2 regions of the Pseudoalteromonas sp. JB197 genome follow, and region 2 is predicted to be linked to the other one. Evidence: riboswitches for the same ligand, from Rfam matches in the RefSeq annotation. Region 2 holds a riboswitch; the other holds the start of a gene.
What was found. Region 2 has a riboswitch for lysine ahead of dapA (4-hydroxy-tetrahydrodipicolinate synthase). Riboswitches for the same ligand answer to the same signal wherever they lie in the genome.
Positions count from the first base shown of each region.

Region 1: it holds a riboswitch for lysine, as region 2 does, so the genes downstream of both, lysC (lysine-sensitive aspartokinase 3) here and dapA (4-hydroxy-tetrahydrodipicolinate synthase) in region 2, are expected to answer to the same signal.

Region 1 covers NZ_NRGZ01000001.1:1,012,102-1,024,609, forward strand. Annotated here, with positions in the region: gene CIK86_RS04855 (ATPase) at 1-1,828, opposite strand, end outside; gene CIK86_RS04860 (hypothetical protein) at 1,825-2,373, opposite strand; gene CIK86_RS04865 (hypothetical protein) at 2,379-3,650, opposite strand; gene nhaD (sodium:proton antiporter NhaD) at 3,882-5,129, shown strand; lysine riboswitch at 5,262-5,434, shown strand; gene lysC (lysine-sensitive aspartokinase 3) at 5,510-6,901, shown strand; gene CIK86_RS04880 (4'-phosphopantetheinyl transferase superfamily protein) at 6,878-7,621, opposite strand; gene CIK86_RS04885 (sodium-dependent transporter) at 7,795-9,120, shown strand; gene CIK86_RS04890 (glutathione peroxidase) at 9,174-9,668, opposite strand; gene CIK86_RS04895 (NAD(P)-dependent oxidoreductase) at 9,787-10,668, shown strand; gene sbcB (exodeoxyribonuclease I) at 10,901-12,346, opposite strand.
Region 2 covers NZ_NRGZ01000001.1:2,585,622-2,598,129, reverse strand. Annotated here, with positions in the region: gene CIK86_RS12300 (phospholipase A) at 1-47, opposite strand, end outside; gene CIK86_RS12295 (succinylglutamate desuccinylase/aspartoacylase family protein) at 243-1,361, opposite strand; gene CIK86_RS12290 (PLP-dependent decarboxylase) at 1,425-2,630, opposite strand; gene CIK86_RS12285 (2,3,4,5-tetrahydropyridine-2,6-dicarboxylate N-succinyltransferase) at 2,630-3,370, opposite strand; gene dapA (4-hydroxy-tetrahydrodipicolinate synthase) at 3,386-4,270, opposite strand; lysine riboswitch at 4,423-4,620, opposite strand; gene CIK86_RS12275 (DNA-3-methyladenine glycosylase I) at 4,824-5,522, shown strand; gene CIK86_RS12270 (YdiU family protein) at 5,532-6,941, shown strand; gene CIK86_RS12265 (OmpA family protein) at 7,328-8,383, shown strand; gene acnB (bifunctional aconitate hydratase 2/2-methylisocitrate dehydratase) at 8,677-11,274, shown strand; gene CIK86_RS12255 (2OG-Fe dioxygenase family protein) at 11,475-12,107, shown strand; gene CIK86_RS12250 (cysteine desulfurase-like protein) at 12,117-12,508, shown strand, end outside.

The DNA.
Region 1 (12,508 bases), 1.6 Mb from region 2:
TGTATAAATCAAGCGTGTGATCAATTCGTTCGCTTTTCACTTGGCGCAGACGATCTGATTGGCGATTAATTTGCGCCTGTTTTGATTTAATAATTGAGCGTCTGTCGCTAATTGAGCCGCTATTTTTTTGAATGTCTTGTAGGTAGTCGTCAACCTGATCGCGCTCAGCTAACAACTGCTCTTTTAGCATGGTTTGTGCTTCAGCCGATTGCAGCATAGTGTCAAACTGCTCTAAACGTTTAAGGGCGGCCTCGGCGCTCATTAGTTCATCGTACAAGGTGTCTTTTTCTTTTTGCTTATCGGCCACATTTGCAGCTACATCGCGCTGTTGCTTAAACTCTTTTAAAGCATGCTCAAGGGCACTTAATTGAGCGGTTAGCTGCTCTTTATTTTCGCCGCTTTGCATTTGTACAGGGGAGAGCTTTTTAAGCTTAATACTCGCGCCAGGTAAGCTAAGCACGCCGCCTTTTACGTTTTCGCTTAAGTGCGATAAAAACGCACTAAATGCGTCTTCGTCATCAATGCTTATGTCGCCATTGCTGGTGGTTGCAAACGAGAGCATGTCGGGGTTTAAAATGCGCGAAATTTCTTCCACTTCTTTTAACGACAGCTCTTCGCGCATGCGGGTAAATAAATTAAACTCCAAGTTTTTAAGTTGTAGCTTTAAGCTCTTAATTTGTTTTTGGGTTTCGGTAATACGGTAGTCAAGTGTATGCAGGCTTTGCCCTTGTGCGCTGGTAATAGAGTGTGAAAGCGACTCGTAGTCTTGCTTTAACTGGGTAAGGCTCGTTTTAAGCGTGGCTTTGTTAACCAGTTCAAATTCGTTTTTAAGTGCGTTAAAATCTAAAAACCATTGCTCTATTTGCGTTTGCCTGCGCTCTATATCGCGCGACTGCTGTACGTACAAACTTTGCTTTTGTTCAAACTCGTGTTTTTCGTGTTCTATGTTTTCAAGTGCTATTGCTAGCTCTTCTAGTTGCGACTCTTGGTAGTTGTCAAAATCAATCAGTGCTTGGTCAATTTTTGGAGCATAAGCCGCTAATTTACCTTTTAGAACGGTTTGGTTCTCTAGCATCGACTCAAGCGCCGCTATGGGCTCTTGCATCGATTCAAGGGCGTGCAATTCACGTTTACTGCGGTTTACTTTATCGAACGAGCGACGCCACACTTCATAAAAGTCGACCTTAGAGTTAGACATGTGGCGCTCAAATACACGTAGCATAAAGCGTTTTACATCGGCGGCACCGAGTTTATGTAAGTTAAGAATACGGCGAAATATTTCTTTATAAATAGTCGAATCTTGAACGTTATTAAGCGGGATCATTTTTAAGTTGATCTCGTCGTCAAACGGGGTTGCGCCGCCGGTGAGTAGGGCGTTTAGTTCTTGCGCTTTTAGCTCTATGGGGTTGTAACCAAGCTGTTTTAAATGGCTGAACAGCTTAGTGTATTTAATAATGGTTTTACCTTGGGTGTACTGCTCTAAATCAAGCTTGCCTTGGTAGCAAAAATATTGATGCGCATAACCGGCAATTTTCCCCAAACCCGCTACACCAATCACTACTGAGCCATGGGGCAAATTTGCTTCAAGCAAAATGTAGGATTGATCTGACGAAAAATAAAACTTTCGGGTTTCGTCTAAATCGTGGCCATCCCATTCGGTTAGGCGTAAATCGTTAATAAGCGGAAATTGCAGGGCATTTATTACTGAGCTTTTACCCGTATTGTTGGGCGCGCAAATAGAGCTGCTTTTATCCAGCGGGATCACACACTTTGCGTAACCTGCGGTATTGAGTAGGGCGAGTTTACTTAGTCCGTATAAATTTTTCATTCCTCGTCCTCTGTTAGGTAGGTTTCTTCGTTTACTTCCATTAAGGCATCTATATAGCGATGGATAGGGGCTTGTAGCATAAAGCCTGCTTCTACTTCGCGTGCCAAACCTAAGCGTACCATGCGCAGGTACACGTCTTTGCGCAGATCTGAACCCGAAAATATCTCCAGTTGATCAAACAAATGTTTGTTAATTTGCACTAAGGTTTGCATTAACTCTAAATCGTTTACTTCGTCGAACAAGGCGCGCATTGGGTCTTTGCCGGTGTTGGCGTAGTGCTCAATTAAAATATAAATAGTGAGCGCAATAGCACGGGATATTTTGCCCATATTGGGTGTGCTTTCGTCGCTGCTAAAGTAATAAAAGCCACGGCTGTCGTGTTTTAGCTCATTACCTAGGGCGCTAAATAGCGCGCTGTACGCGTCTATGTTTTGATCCAGCTCTTGCCACATTAGGTTGTCTTGTTCGCAAATATGATAACCCGCCACTAATTTTTTATTAATTGCTTGTAAGTGGGTAAGCTCGTTTAAGTTTATTTGTGTCATGGTGATTACTCATCTGCCTTACTAGGTGTTTGCGGCTGTGAATTATAGGGATAAAGAGAAAAATACTGACCGGCAATTTTAAAGCGCGCTTTTTCATCGCTTTGGCTTTTTTCAAGCTCGTTGTCACTTACTAATTTTTGATACAAAAACAGCATTTCTTCGGCATCTAAATCGGGGTAACTTTCGTCTAAAAATTGCAGCAATGGTTGCGGCTTTTTACGTTTTGTATTGAAGCGTTTTGCAAAGCTGCTTTTAACATCGTTGTAATCGGGAATATTAGGCGTTTGAAAAGGCGGTACATCTTGCTGATCAGGCAATTGATATTCTTGATGCTCAAACTCAACCAAACTTGCCATATAGGCAACTATATGGCGTTGTTGCCCCAGCGAGTAACGCTGTGCGTCGCTCACAAAATGCGGTTGCACCGCAGTTAGCATGTTGTCTACGCCATTTTTACGCACTAACCCAAGCACTCTTGCAGCTTGGCGGGTAATTAAGTTATTACGGCGTAGTTCTTCACGCAGTGGCATAAGCATGTCGGCACTTTTACGCAGGCTTTCGCGGCCGATTAAATGCATTTCGAGAATACGGGTACGTAATTGCTCTAGCATGCGTTTGTCGGTATATGCTTTACCCGATTGCTCAATACGCTCTATTTGCGTACTAATTTGCTGCTCTATAAGATTAAAGCAGGCATGAAAATCGCCTCGAATATCAACCATTTCTAGCATTGGCTCTATGTATTCGTCAAACGCTTCTATTACCGCTTTATAACGCTTTTGCAGCGATTGCACCGCGTTATTAGATTTAGCTTGCTCAACAATATTTAAAATGGCGTTTTCGTTGTGTGCGTACAGTTTCATTATTTTGCGCACCCGATCATCCATAATACGGCTAAAACGGCGTAAGTCGTCAAAGTCTTCCACTTCGCCCGCGTTAGCTAAGCGATCGCCAAGGCGGGCTAAATCCTCTACTAATACGCTAATTTCTTGTGCTAAACCTAAATGTTCTTCTTGCAGTAAAAATGTAGCAAAGTCGGCAATGGCACGGTTTATTTCAAGCTGCGAAGATTTCGCTAAAGGAATTATAATATCTTGATTTAACAAGCGATTAGTTTCTTTATAAATACGCTCGTTATGCCATGTAGGTTGTTTTTGTTTAATGGCATTTTGCAAATCTTTAATACTAAAGTCTGCCATTTTAAAACGTTTAAATAATAGCTCTAGCACCCCCCAATGTTCGCTAAGGGTATTTAATAGCTTTTTAGCTGGGATCATAAGGCGTTTATACATCCTAGTATGTTGTTAAATAAGTAGCTAAATAAGCTAGTTATTCGTAATTTTAATAGCGCTGATAGCTATATGGTATTCGTTTTTACAACGATTTAATAATAGTTTTTACCAGGTCATAGTGATAACATCCGCACCGAAAATAGGCACACGAAATGTGCGGCTCTATTTTCTTCATAGGTTCAATTTTTACATTATTCCAAAGGTTGTTCAATTATCATGGTTTCCTCTATTATCCTGACTTTAATAGCGATTGCATTTTTGCTGATCGTTATTGAGGATATAATCCACGTAAACAAAGCTAAAACGACACTTTTTTTTGGTACGCTCTGCTGGATTATCTCTTTTATCTTCCCTATTAATGGGCAAAGCCCTGATACGATTCAATCACTCCTTAATCATAATATTTTAGAAATTGCCTCCTTATGGTTGTTTTTAATGGCGGCAATGACCTTTGTTGCCTATTTAAACTCAAAAGGGTTTATCGAAAATATTGTTAACCGGATTATGCCAAAACGAATTAGCGAACGTAAGTTAATGTTTTTGGTTGGTGTTTTTGCATTTATATTCTCTTCTATTTCCGATAACGTAACCGCTACGCTTATATCTTTAGCGGTGGTTTTATCATTAAAACTTGAAGCCAAAAAGCTAATTAGATACGCCACGCTGATTATCTTTGCGGTTAACTCCGGTGGTGTGTCGTTAATTACCGGCGATGTAACCACGTTAATGATATTTTTAGATGGCAAAGTAACTATTAGCAATTTGTTATTGTTAATTGTGCCAGCATTTATAAGTGTGATGCTGTTAGCCGCACTGTTATCAATTGGCTTAAATGGCCAGCTCGACTTTACTAAAACGAAGCAAAAACGCATTGAAAAAACCGATATTACAATTGCAGTTATCTTTTTATCTACGGTTATTGCCACCTTAACGCTGAGTGTTTTATACAGTGTACCGCCATTGCTTACCTTTTTGTTTGGTTTGTCTATGATGTTTTTAGTAGCGCAATTTTTAATGCGTAAAAAAGACATTAACAAAGACATGATAGATTTTATTCGTGAAATAGAATACGACACCTTGCTGTTTTTTGTAGGTGTATTACTACTGGTAGGGGCGTTAAAAGAAGTAGGTATGCTAAGTCACTTTAGTGAGTTATATACAATAATGGCACCTGAATATGCTAACTACTTAATGGGTATATTATCAGCAGGCGTTGATAACGTACCACTTACTGCCGCGTTATTAAAAGCAGATATAGTAATGACACAACAGCATTGGCTGTCGTTTACTTATGCCACAGGCGTAGGGGGTTCTATGTTAATTATAGGCTCAGCGGCGGGTATTATTGCCATGAGTAAAGTTAAAGAGCTGACCTTTATGAACTACTTACGCTTGTCGTTTTATTTATTAATTTGTTACACAGTAGGCTATACCGGCTCGTATTTAATGGCTGGTTTTGTTTAATATTAGTTATTAAAGTGCTTGACAGCTAGATGTCTAAACGATAACTTTCAAAGCCCCAGTAAAGTATTGAGCTTTTCAATATATTGCTGGGGTTTTGTTTTATTAGTGATTGCGAAAATAGCCATTAATACAACATTCAGAAGAGGTGCGATACTTAGGTATTTAATGTGAGGTGACGAACGCCGTTGAGCATTAAAGAGGGAAGTACTCGCCGAGAAAAATAACACGTCGTCGTCGTTATTTTTCGGTTTATGGGGCTGAATCCTCAAAACTGTCACCAATATAGGTGGAGAGCTTCTGGCAGTGAATTTTCTTACCTTATATTTGCTGCCAAGTTCTTCTTGTTTTATTACGGTTTGGATGCCGTGAAAGGAGACGAAATGACAACCCAATCAGTGCCACATGTAGTATTAGGCAACAAATCAAATTATACCGTTGCTAAATTTGGCGGCACCAGCGTAGCTAACTTTGCAGCTATGGATCACAGTAGTAAAATAATAGTAGCAGATAAAAGCGTGCGTATTGTTGCACTAAGCGCCAGCGCAGGAGTCACTAATCATTTAGTTGAGCTGTGCAATAGCAGCCTTAGCGAAGATGAGCGCCAAGCGCATATTAACGGTGTGCTAGCGATTCAGCAGGCTATTTTAGCTGAATTGAGTTTAGATACCGATTTAGAGCAGGGCTTTGCCCAGACGTTAGCGGCATTTGAAAAACTAGCCAGCCAAACGTTACAAACAAAAGCGCTACATGACGAGCTATTAAGTTTTGGCGAGCGATTATCAACTTATTTATTTACCCAAGTGCTGCGCTCAAAAGGTTTAAATGCAATACGCTTTGACGTGCGTCAAGTGCTTAAAACCGACAGTCAATTTGGCAAAGCAACCCCTAATGTTGCAGCTACTGCACAAGCGGCAAGCGCATTACTTGTTCCGCTGTTAGACGATCAAGTAATTGTTACACAGGGCTTTATTGGCAGCGACGAACACGGCCAAACGACCACTTTAGGGCGCGGTGGATCAGACTACAGCGCGGCATTACTGGCCGAGGCTATTCATGCTAAAAGTGTACATATTTGGACTGATGTAGTGGGTATTTTTAGTACCGACCCGCGTTTATGTGTAAAAGCCACGCCAATTGCACGCCTCAGCTTTGACGAAGCCGCCGAAATGGCTACCTTTGGTGCAAAAGTATTGCATCCGGCAACTATTTTACCCGCCAGCCGCAGCCATATTAATGTGTTTGTAGGGTCGAGCCGTGAACCTGAGCGTGGTGGTACTTGGATTGAGCGTGAAAAGTCGCAACTGCCAGGAATCCGCGCAGTAACACAACGCAAAAACCAAATATTACTTACTCTTAAAAGCCCAGAAATGCTATTAGCTAGTGGCTTTTTAGCACGAGTGTTTACTATTTTAAGTGAGTTTAATATTTCGGTAGATTTAGTGACCACCTCTGAAATTAGCGTAGCAATAACGCTTGATAACGCGCCTAATGCATCGCGCCCAGAGCTTGATCAGGGGTGTTTAGATAAACTTGCTGAGTTTTGCCATGTATCGGTAGAAAATAACTTAACTTTAGTGGCGCTTATTGGCTCAGAAATACAGTTACGCCAGCATGAAATGAACTTAATGCAGGTATTAAGTGACTTTAATATACGGCTAATTTGCCACGGTGCAAGTAAGCATAACTTGTGCTTTTTGGTCGAGCAAGGCGAATCCGACAACGTAGTGCAAGCTATTCATAGCCGACTATTAGAGAGCGATTGCGCGGCCTAATACAGCTAAATTAATAAGAGAGCACTGCCAGTCAGTGCTTTTTTCACTCACTACACTTATATCAAACTTACCCACCACAGCACTGCTGGCATTAAGCTGTGAGCAAGTTAACTCAGTAAACACATTAGGGCTTAGCAACTTGGCAATAGGGCGGCTAGTGGCTTTAGCGAGCGCTTCTTTTAAGGTCCAAATTCTAAAAAAGTGTTTAGCTTGATCCTCTGCATTGGCAGGCTTGGTGATCAGCGCAATTTCATCGGTATGATAAAAATGCTTTGCGAGCTTTTCAAATGGGCGCTTTGTGCTTATTTTTTCAATATCGAAACCAAACTGGGCTTTTGTAGGGTTAAGTGCAGCGCCAACAAAACCATTAGAATGCGATATACAGGTATTAATAACGGTGTGGCTGTTATTAATGTGTAGCGCTAATTTACTTGTTTGTAGGTTAAACTCTGAACTTATATTACACGGCTTAATGCCCGCCATATTAGGGTGCGAGGTTATAACTAAATACTTAAGTAATAATCGCGTGGCTAAATATTCTTGCTTGGCCGATACACTTTTACGGCGGTTTATTATTTGCAGCTCAAAAGGGCTTAAATAATCAGGCAAATTATATTGGCTTATATCGAGCGTTTTAGCGTCAAACAATAAAATAGGGCTTTTATTGTTACTAAAAGGCTGATTAATTTGCAGGGTGTTTTTAAAGTAAAGTGAACTCATAAACGCTCAAAATAATAATAAATTTAATACCGATTACCTGCTTGTATGCATAAGCTGAACATATAGTGAGCGGTTGTTAGTTGTTGTGCGCGCTAGGTACATTTTTATTACTAAGGCGCGATGAAATATGGTTTAATTCACAACAGCTAAAATAATAACAGATTTGTAGGTGTATGACACAAGTGCGTGATGGTTTTCAAAGTCGACTTGGTTTTGTATTGGCCGCCGCTGGCGCAGCGGTAGGTTTAGGTAATATATGGGGTTTTCCTACGCAGGCTGCTAATCATGGTGGCGGTGCTTTTTTACTGGTTTACTTTATTGTTATATTTTTACTTGCTTTGCCGGCTTTATATACCGAGCTGTATTTAGGGTATTACGCCCAAGCTAATCCGGTAAAAGCACTTAGGCAAGCATGGCAAAATAAAGCCCCTAAAGTAGGCGCGGCTGCAGGTTATATTGGCCTTGGCGGCGCTATTGTAATGCTTAGCTTTTATTCAATAGTGGCGGGGTGGATGCTGTCGTATGCTATTGAACCCGTAACTACATTTTTAGGCTTTAGCGGCGCTAGCGAATTTTTACACAGCGACTCTGCGCTGCGTAATTTTGTGTTTACCCCACTTATGCTTATTTTAACCGCGAGTATTATTTTAAAAGGGGTTAAATCGGGTATTGAAACCTGGTCACGGCGTTTAATGCCGGTGCTACTAGTATTGCTAATTGGTTTAATTATTTATATTGCAACGCTAGATGGTGCAAGTGATGGCTTTGCAGCGTATTTAATACCTGATTTTAGCCAAATACTCGACCCTAACTTAATTATTGCAGCTATGGGGCAAGCCTTTTTCTCCTTATCGCTAGGTGTGGGCTGTATGATGATTTACGGCTCGTATTTAAAACCCGGTGCTAACTTACCAAAACTGACTGCCAGCGTAGCACTACTCGATACCAGTGTGGCCTTTTTAGCTGGTTTACTTATTGTGCCTGCTATTTATGTGGCGCAGCACAACGGCGTAGAAGTATTTAGTAACGGTAAATTAATTGGCGAAGGGCAGCTTATTTTTGCCATTTTACCAGCGTTATTCAGCACCATGGGCGATATTGGCTTATTGGTTGGTTTATTGTTTTTTGTATTAATGTCGATAGCCTCGGTTACTTCTACTATATCAACCACCGAAATTCCGGTGGCGTTTTTAGTCGAAAACCACGGCGTTGATCGCACTAAAGCTACGTGGCTGGTTAGTGGCGTAGTGCTAGTGTTTGCCAGCTTAATAATACTTAATTTTGATTGGTTATTTGGCTTGGTTATTATGGTATTTACCCAGTACCAATTACCGTTAATGGGGCTGTTTTACTTTGTTACAGTGGGCTGGTTATGGCAGCGCGGTAACAAATTACACCAAGCAACTAGCGGCGCGCATTACTGGTTTGCTCAGTACATACGTTTTGTTTGCCCAATATTAATGACCTTGGTATTTGCCAATGTGGCATTTAGTAGTTAAGCATTACTGCACGTTATAAATAAAACGGGAGCTTTTGCTCTCGTTTTGCTTTGTTATTTAGCTGTTAGCAATAACTGATTTTCAATTGCCTGCTTTAATGTTTCTGGCTTGGTGCGCGGCGCATAACGAGAAACAAGTTGGCCTTGCGAATTAATTAAAAATTTAGTGAAGTTCCACTTTATTACTCGTCCTTGCGAAATACCTCTGGTGTGCAGTTTTAAGTAATTAAACAAGGGGTGAGCTTCTGGGCCGTTTACCATTACTTTGGCAAATATTTCAAATGTAGTATTAAATTGCGCTTGATAAAAGCTGTTAATGGCTAAATTATCAAGCGGCTCCTTTTGGCCAAATTGATTGCACGGAAACGCTAAAATGGTAAATCCACTGTTTTTATACTGCTGATACAGCTTTTCTAAAGCGGTTAACTGCGCCGACAAATGACATTCACTGGCAATATTTACAATAAGTAGCGTTTTGCCTTTTAACTGCTTAAAAGAAAAAAGCGCCTTGTTACAGCATTCTGCATTAAATTGATAAATACTATCCATAGATCACCTACTTAAATTCCTATTAAATAAACTTTATAAAGACTTCATTCGCTTTTTTATCAACCGATTGACATAATCAGGCATGGTTTTTAAGTTATCAGTTTAATAGGTCATTTTTATGTCAATGAAAGTAGCATTTATAGGTTTAGGCGTAATGGGTTACCCAATGGCGGGGCATTTAGCAAAAGCAGGGCACAGTGTGTGCGTTTATAACCGTACTCAAGCTAAAGCTCAAAAGTGGGCTAACGAATTTAGCGGCAGCTTTGCAGCTACTCCACGCGAAGCTGTAAACGATGCCGACATTGTATTTATGTGTGTGGGTAACGACGACGATTTACGCTCGGTAGTATATGGCGAAAATGGAGTATTAGCCGGTATTAAAGCGGGCAGTATTTTGGTCGATCATACCACTACTTCAGCAACAGTGGCACGCGAAGTGGCAGCAAAAGCAGCGTTATTAAAAGTCGACTTTATTGACGCGCCAGTATCGGGAGGCCAAGCTGGCGCCGAAAATGGCGTGCTTACGGTAATGGCTGGTGGCAGCGAAGCTGTATTTGCCAAAGTGCAGCCTGTTATGACGGCATTTAGTCGTTTTAGCCAATTGTTAGGTGGCGTAGGCTCAGGGCAATTATGTAAAATGGTTAATCAAATTTGTATTGCGGGTGCAGTACAGGGCTTAGCCGAAGGCTTACATTTTGCAAAGCAAGCAGGGCTTGATGGTGAAAAAGTAATAGAAACTATTTCTAAAGGCGCAGCCGGTTCGTGGCAAATGGAAAACCGTTACAAAACCATGTGGGCAGGGGAATACGACTTTGGTTTTGCAGTTGATTGGATGCGTAAAGACTTAGGCATAGCGCTTAATGAGGCTAAAAATAACGGCGCAACGCTAGCAATGACAGCCACAGTAGATGGGTACTACGCCGACGTGCAAGCATTAGGCGGTGGCCGCTACGATACATCAAGCTTACTTGCACGCATTGAAGCACAGCATAAAAAATAACGTTTACCTTGAGTATATCGTTGTAGACGCCAAGCTTGCGTGATGTGCAAAGCCCGTAAAGTGATTTATTCACCAAGAGGTTAAGAGGCGCTGCGCTTTTAGAGGAAGTGATAGATCTAAAAAGATCATTGTTGGTTTTATGTCTTCTCATTTACTTAAAACAAAAAACGCGACGCTTTAGTTATAAAGCGTCGCGTTTTTGTATGCGTTGTACCAATAAACTTAAAGCAAGCTACATGCTTTGTGCGTAGTTATATAAGGCTTTTAAAATGGTTAGGTTTTTTTCACTATCGTCGTGCTCATGGGCTAAATTCTCAAGTGTGATCATAAAGTCTTGAGCGTTAATTGAGGGTTGATCTTCCCCGTGCATTAACTTGTTTTGACAATACTGACGCCATTGATCCAGCTCTTGCTGGTTAAGCGTTTGCGGCCAGTTACGAGCGCGGTATCTAAACAATAAAGTATTAAACTTTTTATTTTCAAAATCGAGTTTTAAATCGGCTAAGTCTTCGGGTTTTGCATCGCGAATAATCGCAAATTTAGCTTTATCTGCATGGCTAGTAAACCCATCGTAAAGTAAATAGTCAACGTTAGTTGTTGCGCTGTAATCGCCTTGTTCGTTAAACACCTCAGTTACTTTATCGCGCAACTCGCTATTGGCTTTTAACACCGCCAAGTTTTTTAAACATTGCTCGCGGTCAATGCCTAAACGCGCTGCATTTTCAGGTAATAACGTTTTAGCAGGTGCTAAAATAGGGCACTTGTTTAAATGCACTAGTTTTAACCCTACGGGTAATTCGTCTTCAGCTAAATCAATACGCTTGGTATATAAACGTTTACGTAATTGCTCAACACTTAAATCAATAAGTACTTGTGGGCTTTGAGTTAAATCAAAACAAATTACGGCATTTTTATTTACCGGATGAAAGCTCATAGGTGCAACCCAGCTAGTACAGCCTTGCGTTGCTGGAATGCGTGAGCTGGTATGTACGAGCGGGGTCATGTTAAATACATCAACCAACTCAGCTAAGGCTTTTTTACCACGTAAACTAAAAAAGAAGTTATACAGCTTTGGCTGCTTGTCTTTTATTAGTTTAGCCAGTGCAATAGTAGCGGTTACATCGCTTAGTGCATCGTGCGCCGCAGCGTGTTCAATACCGTTGGCAACGGTTAAATGCTCTAACTTAAAGCTTGGGCTACCGTCTTCTTTTAACGGCCATTCAATGCCCTCTGGGCGCAGTGCATAACAAGCACGCACTAAATCAATAATATCCCAACGGCTGTTGTTGTTTTTGTATTCGCGCTCGTACGGATCGTAAAAGTTACGATAAAAGCTATAACGGCTTACTTCGTCATCAAAGCGAATACTGTTATAACCGGCAACACAGGTATTTGGCACACTAAATTGTGCATGAATTTTTGCTATAAATTCAGCCTCAACCAAGCCTTTTTTCATCGCCACTTGTGGCGTAATGCCGGTAATTAAACACGCCTCAGGATGCGGCAAGTAATCCGCCTGCGGTTTACAGTATTCAATAAGCGGCTCACCAATAATATTCAAATCAAGATCGGTACGAACACCCGCAAACTGGCTCGGCTTATCCTTTTGCGGACTAGCCCCCCAAGTCTCGTAGTCGTGCCAGTATATTGTAGGTTGATTTTGCTCTTGATATGCCATGCGTAAAACCTTGAGTAGTTAACTTTAAAGCGCCAAAAATAGCGCCAAGTTACTAAAATTATGAATTATTTAGATTATGGCATATGGGCGGGGGAGTTTATAGTTTTGGGTGAAAAATGATGTGCTTGCTTTTTAAGCATAAGTGAAGCAAAAAGTAAGTAG
Region 2 (12,508 bases):
GTAGTACTAACTAATGTTGAAAGTATGATCAAGTATCGCCAGCTCATTGTAATTCCTTTGTGAGTGTGGAGGGTTTAATAGATTAACGTAATTATAACCTCTTTTTACATATGCAGCGGTGAACTTTTACTGAATTTACGTATATTATTGTATAATTAGATCAAAATAAAAGCGGCCTAAGCCGCTTTTATAATGCAAATTAACTATAGTTAACTTACTCTCACGCAATGAGAAGGGAGAGCTTAAAGCTCAAATACGTTAGTAAAAAACTTATACAGTTCAGTGCCTTGATTAACGCTCGCCGAGGCAAAATGCAGTATGGCAATAGCGTCAGATTCAAGGGAAAGTGTTTGTAGTGGTTGTTCACTTAAATAACGCTCCATGCGCAGTATTTTAGCAATTGGCTCACCGGCTTTTATATGCCCGCCTAGGGGGGCAATATACTCAACCATTCCGCCCATGGGCGCGTAGTAAGCAAAGTAATCGTTTAAATGACACGCGTAGCGAGTAATGTTAGCTGGAGTGTGGGGCGCATTTACAAATACGGCTTTATAATTTAAGTAACTTAAAATACTGTTTGCATCGTTTAGTGCTTCGCTCAAGTCTATTTTTTCTTGGCTGCCTAGCTCTACAGTAAAAGCTTCTACAGGTATGCTGAGCTCGCGGCCTTGCTTGCTCAGTGCTTCGCTTAAATGCCACCACGGACAAAAGTTTGCCTCATCCATCGCACCATCAAAGTCACTTGGAATAAGCAGTACGTGCTCAATATTAAAGTAGCGAGCGCTATTAGTCGCATAGGTTGGGCAGTACAAGTGCTTGCTTGAAATAGGACCTGTGTGTAAATCCAGTACTATATCAGCTTGGTGAGCGAGCTTTTGTAAGTTAAGCGCAATGCGTTTACCAGTATTGAGTAAATAAGCAGGGCCATTAAGTTTACTGTCAACTTCGTCAATAAGTGCCTGTTTGAACACGCTTTTTAATATGGCATCGTCGTATTGCATATGGTTTTGTGCAAACTGAGTGACTAAATCAGTATTATAATGATACATCCTATTCCAATTAGTGCCGGTGATAGGGTCGAACCGACCTAGGGTAAATTCCCCCGACTTTTGATTGCAACCAATAGGGTTGGCATAGGGCACTAAAGTAATATCACCTTTAAGATTAAGGTGCTTTAATTGTTCAAGTAGTTGAAAAATTACCGCGTTACCTTGTACTTCAGCTCCGTGCATGTTGGCCTGAATATACACACTTGGCCCCGTGCCATCGCCTTTTAAACGATACACAGGAATAGTGAGTGGTAAGCCATTGGCAACTTCACCAACGACGATGTTTTCTTGACTAATTGGTGAGGCGATCATGAGTATCTCAACATTTTAATTTTATCTCAGGTACATTATCTTAGGTACATTATCTTAGGTACATTATCTCAAGTAATAACTGGCATCTTCGGCTGCACGCAAACAGCTAAGTTTGTTTTGTTCTAAAACATATTCGCCAGCAAGTTCGTGGCATAAAAAGTACGGCATACTTTCACTAAAGCCATAGGCACCACATTGACTAAACACCAACCAGTCGTGCTCATTGAGATCACTTGGTAATGCGTGCTCGCCCAAGCTATCGAGTGCGGTACAAAGTGGCCCGTATAAGCTCATAGCTTGGGTTGGTGTGTGTGAATCTCGTAGTAATGCTGCTGGAAAGTCTTGACTGGTGACGGCTGGGCGCAATAAGTGGTTTATACCGCCACTTAAAATAACTTGTTGTTGGCCATAGTTTTGTTTGCGCTCTACTACTGGGGCTGCGTAATGTCCGCATTCACCCACGGCATAGCGGCCAAGCTCCATCCATAATTCTTCAACGCCCGCCTGTTTTTTAATTTTAGCGAGGGCAGTTATTAAGTCATCCCAATTAAGCGTTATGTCGTTTTGCGTATACGGAATACCTAAGCCGCCACCTAAATCTAAAATTTTAAGGTTTATATTTAAATCGCGGGCAAGTTGGCTAAGTGGTGCAATCATTTGTGACCACAACTCACTGAGTTTTTGCGTGCTGAGCATATTTCCCCATTGAAAAATATGCAGGCCATCAAAGCTAAGTGCGTCATAGTCGGTAATATTAAGTGCCTGCCACTCTGTACAACCGAGTCCGAATGGCGTGAGGCTATCGCCACCTAGTGGGTTTTTTTCGCCCTCGGGCCAACGTAACTGTACGCGCAGTAATACCTGTAGTTGACAGTTTTGTAGCTTGGCTTGTTCATTGAGCCAGCGAACTTGATTAATACTTTCGGCAACAAAAGTACGTACGCCGCGCTCAATAAAGTGTTTAATTTGTTTTGGGCTTTTAGCTGGCCCGGTGTTGAGCACGCGATCGCTACTAACGCCTTGAGCAAGTACTTGCTCAAGCTCGCCTTTACTGGCTACGTCAAAATTAAACCCGGCGTTATCTAAGCATTGAATAATTTTAGACAGCGGATTCGCTTTAACCGCATACCAAAGTTTTACCTCGGTTTGTGCGACCAATTGTGCCAAGTGACTATTTAGCGTATCTAGGTCGTAAACAAAAAATGGGCTATCGAGTTGGCTTGATAATTCATTAATTGCCGTTTTAACGCCCGTGCTCAAAAAGCTCATTAACGTAAAACCTCTTCAAGTAGTAATGATGCATCACTTTGCTCATCGCGGTACTTAACAATTAACGCGCACGACATGCTTAAACCTTGTGCACGCGCCCATTCGTTTGAAGCAGGGCGAGAGCCTGGTATTACAATAGCGTACTCAGGAATTGGCTCGCCTTTGTCTAGTTGGCGCTCGTTTACACAGTCGTAAACCGGAATTGTGGCCGATAAACGCACACCAGGGGCAAGTACTGCGCCTTTTTTAATTACTACGCCTTCAACAATTACGCAGCCTGCGCCAATAAATGCATCATCTTCAACTACCACTGGGCTGGCACCAATTGGCTCTAACACACCGCCAAGTTGCACGGCTGCGCTAAGGTGGACATTTTTACCTACTTGCGCGCACGAGCCAACTAAAGCGTGACTATCTACCATAGTGCCTTCGTCAATGTATGCGCCAATATTTACATACGCTGGTGGCATAATAATAGTGCCTTTAGCTACATAAGCACCACGGCGAACGCTTGAGCCACCCGGGACCATACGTACGCCATCGGTGGCACTAAACTCTTGCGGAGCTAAGTTATGTTTATCAACAAAGCCACCGACAAATTCGGTGTTTGTACCATTTTTAAAGGCTTCTAAAATACCCTGTTTTACTGCAACGTTAGCCTGCCATTGGCCGCTTTCGTTTTGTGATGCTGCGCGTACTGCGCCCGACTCTAAATTATTTAATAGTTCTAACCAGCTCATTATAAAAACCTATGTTTAATGCCAAGATAAAATGGTGTTGTTTGCTTGTTCAATGCACGTTGTTTGCGTTAATTCGAGGTGAGTTAACGGTGGGCGTAAATACGAACTCGTTAATCGCCCTTGTAAATGCATGAGTACTTTAACGGGAATGGGGTTTGCTACAGTGAACAAGCTACTGATTGCGCTTGACCACTGAGTAAATAAATTGGGGTATTGGCCACTTAGGCTACGCTGTACAAATTCGTGAGTTTGTAGCGGCCAAGCATTAGCTGCTACCGATACCAGCCCTTTAGCACCGGCTTGGGCAAAGTAGGGCATAAGCGCATCATCGCCGCTAAAAATAGCTAAGTTAGGAGCCGCTTGACGGTAAGCTTCAAATTGCGCAATGTTGCCACTGGCTTCTTTTAGTGCCCATAGGTTTTTATGTTGCTGTAGGTTTTGAATGGTTGCCACTGGAATATCGACAGCGCTTCGCCCTGGTACGTTATAAAGCATACAAGGGTGTTTACTTATATTTAAAAGGCTTTCAAACCAATGGGTTTGCCCAATTACACCGGGCTTTGCATAAAGCGGCGAGCCAAGTAAAAAACTATGAATAGGCAAATGGTTGCAGTATTCAACCCAGGCTAATTGCTGTTTGAGGTTCATACCACCTACAGCCACCATTAGGGGTACATTAGGTGATAATTGGCACACGTGCTCAACAATGGCTTGCTGCTCTTTAAGTGTTAGCGCTAAGCCTTCGCCTGTGCTGCCTAGTAATAAAATGGCATTATTGGCAGCAGCTTGCTCAGCAACTAAATTGGTTAAGGTGCCATAGTCGATTGTACCGTTTCGATTAAACGGAGTAACGAGCGCCGTCCAGACTGAGTAGTCATCTAAATTAAAGTTTTTGATCATCTCTCGCGAACTTATAGAATGTTCGGTGAGTTAAGAAGCTATATATGAAAGAGCCACATTAACATCGTTCGAACAAATACCCACGTGTAGGGTATGTTATAATTCGAAGAGCGAATGGGCTTAAATAATAGGGCGCACGGCCTTATTATACTAAGACCAGAAGCTCTCCACCAAACTAATAAGCTACGTTTAAATAGCTATTGGTGACAGTCGCTAGGATTCAACCTAGTCGCCCGAAACAACAATGACACAAATATTGTTGTTTCTCGGCGTTGATTCCCCTTACGTATGCTCAATGGAGTTTGTGCTCCTAACATACGCTACCTGAATAACGCACCTCTTCCAGCCCTTTATATTTGTACTGCTAGCAATACAAATATAATTAAATAGGGTAAGTGCGATGATTAAATCATTTTAGCCATCTGGGTGTCAAGCAGCTAAGTGCAGATAGTGTCATCGATTTTGGTAACGGTTACGTATAAGGACGATTTCCCTTAAACTAGGGGGTAATCGCGGCGCGAAATTTGTAACTGCAAAATAAGGTTTCAAGCAGATGGAAAAATTTAATGATATTTATCAGCGAGCAGTAGAGCGAAAAGGCTCAACACAAATGCTACAGCAACTACTCGCTAAACCTGCATCTAAGCGACAATTAGTAGCTTTAAGTGATGATGATTGGCTTGAAGAGTTTACGCGCAAGGTTTTTCAAAGTGGCTTTTACTGGTCGGTTATTAACAGCAAGTGGGCAGGCTTTAGAGAGGTTTTTTGGCAGTTTAGCGTTGAAAAATTATTAATGATGCCACCCGATATGTTGGAGCAAAAAGCCAGCGACGAGCGTATTGTTCGCAATTATAAAAAAGTAAAAACGATCCCCGAAAATGCGTTCATGATCCATGAGGTTACCCAGCAACATGGTAGCTTTAGTCAGTTTATTGCAGACTGGCCAAGTGAAGATATTATTGGTTTGTGGGCGTACTTAAAAAAACACGGTGCACGCTTGGGTGGAAATACCGGCCCTTATACTTTGCGTGCATTGGGTAAAGATACCTTTTTATTATCGCGGGATGTTGAGAGTTATTTGCGCGCGCACAAAATTATTGATGGTGGCTTACAAACTAAAAAGTCGTTAACTGCAGCGCAAGCGTTCTTTAATGAATTACAGCAACAAAGCGGTTTGAGCATGCAAGAGCTAAGCTTAATTATAGCCTACAGTGTAGGCGATAATCGTGTAGGTATAAGCCAACAACAGTAGAGGGTAGTTATGAATTTAATGCCAAGGTACAGACAAGTAGCCGACAATTTTGCAATTGAAGATCGCCCATCTAAGGTGGCCGCCCCACAGCTATTACTTTGGAATGACAGCTTAGCTAAAGCGTTTAATATTAATGTCGTTCCTGAGTTACGGGCCAGTACTTTTAGCGGCAACGAACAGCAAGTAATTGCAGCGGTTGCACTGGGATACTCAGGGCATCAATTTGGACATTTTTCACCACGTTTAGGCGACGGGCGTGCTCATTTGCTAGGTGCAGTAGAGGATGCGCAAAACCAGTTGTGGGACATTCAATTAAAAGGCTCTGGTGCCACTCCTTACTCTCGTGGTGGCGATGGCCGCTGTGCACTTGGCCCAGCAATTCGTGAATATATAATGAGCGAAGCAATGCAAGCGTTAGGTATAAAAACTACGCGCTGCTTAGCTGTGGTTGGTAGTGGCGAAACAGTGTACCGAAACCCACCTCAACCTGGCGCTATTGTAACGCGCTTAGCCAGTAGCCATATTCGTGTTGGCTCGTTTCAGTATTTAGCAACGCAAGGCGACGTTGCAGGGCTTAAAAACCTTGCCGACTTAGCTATTGAGCGTCATTACCCAAAAATTCAAGCAACAGGACCTGAGCGCTATTTAGCATTTTTAGCTGCAGTGATTAAAAACCAAGTTGAGCTGGTGGTTAGTTGGATGCGAGTAGGCTTTATACATGGGGTAATGAATACCGATAATACGCTGGTTAGCGGCGAAACTATCGACTATGGCCCATGTGCCATGATGAACAGCTTCGATTTTGATACCGTGTTTAGCTCTATTGATAAGCAAGGGCGTTATGCATTTGGTAATCAACCTAATATTGCTAACTGGAACTGCGCCCGCTTAGCTGAGAGTTTAATACCGCTTGTAAATGATGACGACGAACAAGCTGTGGCGTTAATGACCCCAATAATAGATGGTTTTGCTGAGCAATTTAATGTTGAATTTAGTGCAATGTGGGCAACAAAACTGGGCTTAGCTGGCACAGATACAGCCGATAAAGAGTTAATTGCAGAGCTATTACAGTTATTAAAAGAGCACCAACTCGACTATACCAACACGTTTGATGCACTAACCGAGTCTTTAACAGGTGCAATGAGCATACCAAAGGTATTAGTTCAGTGGGCCGGTAAGTGGCAAAAACGTACCGATGATCGCAGCTATACCGTAATGCGCGCAGCTAATCCACGAGTTATTCCTCGTAACCATGTGATCGAAAAAATACTTAGTGAGTATAATAAGACTGGCTCAAGTGAATTACTGCATGAGTTTATGCAGGTTATGCACACACCTTATGAAAATACTGACAAATTGGCAAAATTTCAGGATGCACCTAGCAGCGATAAAGAGTATTATACTTTTTGTGGTACTTAATTATTAGATTGAAATTTAAGTTGCTGATTATAAAAGGTCATTTAGCGGCCGTAGCGCTGCTTTATTATTGAGCACAATAAACTGAGCTGATATTATTGATATGCATTTAAAGCTAGGAGCTTGGAGCTCAATATAAACTCAGCTAGTGAAGTCGGTATGGTTATTTAATAAATTTAGATACCAGCGATAGTATTTATTATCTAGGGATTGGGTAAAGTAATTAATATGTCCTAAACTTACTGATACTTGTATATAGAGTGTTGAAAACGAATTAATTTATCTTTTGTTAAGTATTGATTAATAAAGGATCAGGTAATATTAATAAAACTGGTTGAGCTAGAACGAATTAGCTATATTTTTTTAATTGTTAAAATGGGAAGAAAACAATGAAATTAAAATCACTTACAATCGCAATCGCGTTAGCTGCAACTAGCGCATCAGCATTTGCAGCAGAAAAAACTGAAGGTTTTTACATTGGTGTGTTCGGTGACTATTACGATGCATCTTGGAAAAACTTAAACATGCACCAAAACTTGGAAGTTAATGAATCTGCAAGTTGGGGTGCTGAAGTTGGCTACCGTTTCAGTGATTACTGGAGTGCACGTCTTGAGTATGCAGATATGGACTTTAATGCATTTCTTAAAAATCCGATTCCTAATGGTAATCGTAACGACGTAGACGGCGAGCGTTTTGGTGTTGATGCACTTTACCACTTTGGTGGCGGTCCTTTCTATGGTTTATTTGGTATTAAAGAAGTAAAAGTAGCAACAGATAATACTTTCTTAAACGCAGGTGTTGGTTACCAGCACTTCATTACAGACGGCTTATTTGTTAACGCAGAAACATCTGTTTATCAAGGTCTTGACCGTGGTTATACCGATGTGAACGCTAAATTAGGTATTAACTATTTATTTGGTCAAAGCAGTACGCCTGTTGTGCCAGTTCAACCTGCTCCAGAGCCTGTTGTTGCACCAGTAGACACAGATAATGACGGTGTTATTGATGCTGACGACAAGTGCCCTAATACACCAATGGTAGATGCTGTTGATGCTGATGGTTGTACACTTTATGAAGATAAAGAAGTAACTGTTAAATTATTAGTAACTTTCCCTAATAATACAGCTGATGTACCAAATAAATACTTTGATGATATCAAGCAAGTTGCAGATTTCATGAAGGAAAATAGCGCAGTAACAGTGCAATTAGAAGGTCATGCTTCTGCACCAGGCGATGCTAGCTATAACCAATCACTATCTGAAAAGCGTGCAAAAGATGTAGCTGCAGAGTTAGTTAAAGATGGTATAGAAGAGTCTCGCATTTCTACAGTGGGTTACGGTGAAGACCGTCTTAAAAACCCAGCTAACACACGTGCTGCAAACGCAGAAAATCGTCGTGTTGAAGCGCAATTAACTGCTATAGAAAAAGTAAAAGTTAAGCGTTAATAGCTATTTATTTATATGAACCCAGCTTTACGCTGGGTTTTTTTATGCCTGTTAAAAACTCAAATTAAAAATAAATACTAATGATTCTTACTTAATAAACATTCATAGAAATTGATTTTACTTTATCTACTATTCATAATACTTATAGTCGGTATAATCAGTTGCTGAACTGGATAGATTTTCATCTACCTATAAAAGCTTTATAATTAAGCGTTAGAATACTATAAGTATTGGGTAACATTGCGCTTATGAAGCGCTACCGAATACTTTCACGTCACCAAGAGGGCAATATTGTGCTACAAGAATATCGTAAACACGTAGAAGAACGTGCCGCGTTAGGTATCGTACCAGCGCCATTAGATGCTCAGCAAACGGCTGATCTTATTGAATTAATCAAAACTCCACCGGCTGGTGAAGAAGAATTTATTCTCGACTTATTTGCTAATCGTGTACCGGCAGGTGTTGATGATGCAGCTTATATCAAAGCAGGGTTTTTAGCGGCAGTTGCTAAAGGTGAAACTAATTCTCCACTACTTTCTAAAGAAAAAGCGGCAGAATTATTAGGAACTATGCTAGGCGGTTACAATATCGCACCTATGATAGACCTACTTGATGACGACACACTTGCACCTATCGTAGTAAAAGGCCTTTCAAACACATTATTAATGTTTGATGCATTTTACGATGTAGAAGAAAAAGCAAAAGCGGGTAACACATTCGCTAAGCAAATTATTGAGTCTTGGGCAAATGCAGAATGGTTTACTAATAAACCAGCTGTTGCTGAAAAGATTTCAGTTACTGTATTTAAAGTAACTGGCGAAACAAATACGGATGACTTGTCACCTGCACCAGATGCATGGTCTCGTCCAGATATTCCACTACATGCTTTAGCTATGCTAAAAATTGAACGTGATGGTATCACTCCTGACAAACCAGGCGAAGTAGGCCCAATCACCCAACTAGAAGAATTAAAAACTAAAGGCTTACCACTAGCTTACGTTGGTGATGTTGTTGGTACGGGTTCTTCACGTAAATCTGCAACTAACTCAGTGCTTTGGTTTATGGGCGATGATATCCCGTTTGTACCAAATAAGCGTGTTGGCGGTGTATGTCTAGGTAATAAAATTGCACCAATCTTCTTTAACACTATGGAAGATTCTGGCGCTTTACCAATTGAGCTAAATGTTGATGAACTTAACATGGGCGAGCAAATTGACATCTACCCATACGAAGGTGTTGTTAAGCAGCATGGTACTGATAAAGTAATCTCTAAGTTTGAACTTAAATCTGAAGTGATTTTAGATGAAGTTCGTGCTGGTGGTCGTATTCCACTAATCATTGGTCGTGGTTTAACAGACAAAGCACGTACATCACTTGGTTTAGGTGCTACTGATATATTTAAAGTACCAACAGCAACTGAAGTATCAGATAAAGGCTTTACACTAGCGCAAAAAATGGTTGGTAAAGCATGTAACGTTGCAGGTATTCGCCCAGGTCAATACTGTGAGCCTAAAATGACAACGGTTGGCTCGCAAGATACAACAGGTCCTATGACACGTGATGAGCTTAAAGATTTAGCTTGTTTAGGTTTCTCTGCAGACTTAACAATGCAGTCTTTCTGTCATACATCGGCATACCCAAAACCTATTGATGTAAACACGCATCACACGCTTCCTGATTTCATCATGAACCGTGGCGGCGTTTCACTTCGCCCTGGTGACGGTATTATTCACTCATGGTTAAACCGTATGTTATTACCAGATACCGTAGGTACTGGTGGTGATTCGCATACACGTTTCCCATTAGGTATTTCATTCCCAGCTGGTTCGGGTGCAGTAGCATTCGCAGCAGCAACAGGTGTTATGCCTCTTGATATGCCTGAGTCAATTTTGGTTCGTTTTAAAGGCGAAATGCAACCAGGTATCACATTACGTGACCTTGTACATGCAATCCCTTACTACGGTATCAAGCAAGGCTTATTAACAGTTGAGAAAAAAGGTAAAATCAACGAGTTCTCTGGTCGCGTACTAGAAATTGAAGGCGTTGAGCACCTAACTGTTGAGCAAGCGTTTGAATTATCAGATGCATCTGCTGAGCGTTCAGCTGCAGGTTGTACGGTTAAGCTTTCAAAAGAGTCTATTTCTGAATACCTAGAATCAAACATTGTTATGCTTAAGTGGATGATCTCTGAAGGTTATGGCGATGTACGTACGATTGAACGTCGTATTAATGCAATGCAAGACTGGTTAGCTAATCCTGAGCTTATGGAAGCAGATAAAGATGCTGAATACGCTCACGTAGTTGAAATCGACTTAGCTGAGATTAAAGAGCCAGTTCTTTGTGCTCCAAATGATCCAGATGACGCGCGTTTACTTTCTGATGTTGCTGGCGAGAAAATTGATGAAGTATTCATCGGTTCTTGTATGACTAACATTGGTCACTTCCGCGCGGCTGGTAAGTTACTAGATGGCTTTAAAGGTCAACTACCTACTCAGCTTTGGGTTGCTCCACCTACTAAGATGGACAAAGACCAACTAATTGAAGAAGGCTACTATGGCATCTTTGGTCGTGTTGGCGCACGTATAGAAACTCCAGGTTGTTCATTATGTATGGGTAACCAAGCACGTGTTGCTGATAAAGCAACGGTAGTGTCTACCTCTACACGTAACTTCCCTAACCGTTTAGGTAATGGTGCAAATGTATTTTTAGCATCATCTGAACTTGCTGCAGTTGCGGCAATTATCGGTCGATTGCCAACTGCTGCTGAGTATCAAGAATATGCAGCGAAGATCAATGCAACAGCGTCAGATACATATCGCTACTTGAACTTCCATCGCATGCCTGCTTACACTAAAAAAGCAGACAACGTGATCATTCAACAAGCAGTATAATTTTTACAGCTTATTTAAAAACCCGCTTTTGCGGGTTTTTTTATTGGCAAAAATAAATTTTAGATAGTTAATGTTGTTTTTTTGCATTTATTGTATTAATTTTGGTGGTTAATTGTTTTGAAGTTAAATAATAAAGCAATAAATCCTCTTTGCATGCATTAAAATCTCTGCAATATTATAATTACTATAGCAGGATTTTTATGACCGCTTTAAACCCCCAGAATTTACTGCAGCTGCGTTTTATTAACCAAACAAATATTGATTTGGTTAAGCCTTCTTTTGATAACCTGCCGACTAATCCTTATGCAGATGGTGCCTTTCGTAAACGCCGTTACTCTGTAGTTAAACTACAAAATGGTGAGCTAAAGCTACAAGCAACAAAAGCATTTGTACAAGATGATGCAATTAATACCTTTCAGGGTAATGTTGAGCGTAGTTACGAAAATTTAGAGCAAAGCCTACTTGAGTCAGCGGGCATGAAAAGTATTGTGAATGAGTTTCGTCAAATTACCGGGATTGATGAAGAACGTGATATCGAAATTCACCAATTTCGTATGTTAGCCATTGATAGTGATACGCCTGCAGCGCCAGAAGGCGTGCACCAAGATGGTTTTGATCATGTGTGTGTATGTGGTGTATCGCATGAAAACTTAGAGGGCGGTGAATTGCTTGTATACGAAAACAAGCAAGCCGATCCCTGTTTTAAAATGGCCATAAAAGACGGTATGTTTGCAGTAATTAACGACCGTCAAGTGTGGCATAACGCTACTCCAATGAATAAACTTGATGCCAGTAAGCCAGGTTACCTGGATTGCTTTGTATTAACGTCTTAAGGAATGAGCATGAATATAACGCAATTACGTGAGCAATTTCCGGCATTAATGCAAAGCGTTAATGGTAAATCTCCCGTGTTTTTAGACGGCCCCGGTGGCTCGCAAGTACCGCAATCGGTACTTAACGCTATGACTGCTTATTTGGGTTATTACAACTCAAATTTAGGTGGAGCATTTTTCTCAAGCGATAAAACCGTTGAGCTAATGGCAAATGCTCGCCAAGCTGCTGCCGATTTACTCAATGCGCCCAGCCCACAACAAATTGTATTTGGTCCGAATATGACCAGCTTAACGTTTAGCTTTAGCCGCGCAATTTCACGCGACTGGCAAACGGGTGATGAAATTATTGTCACTAACGCGGATCACTTTTCTAACGTTTCGTCGTGGCAGCAAGCCGCAGA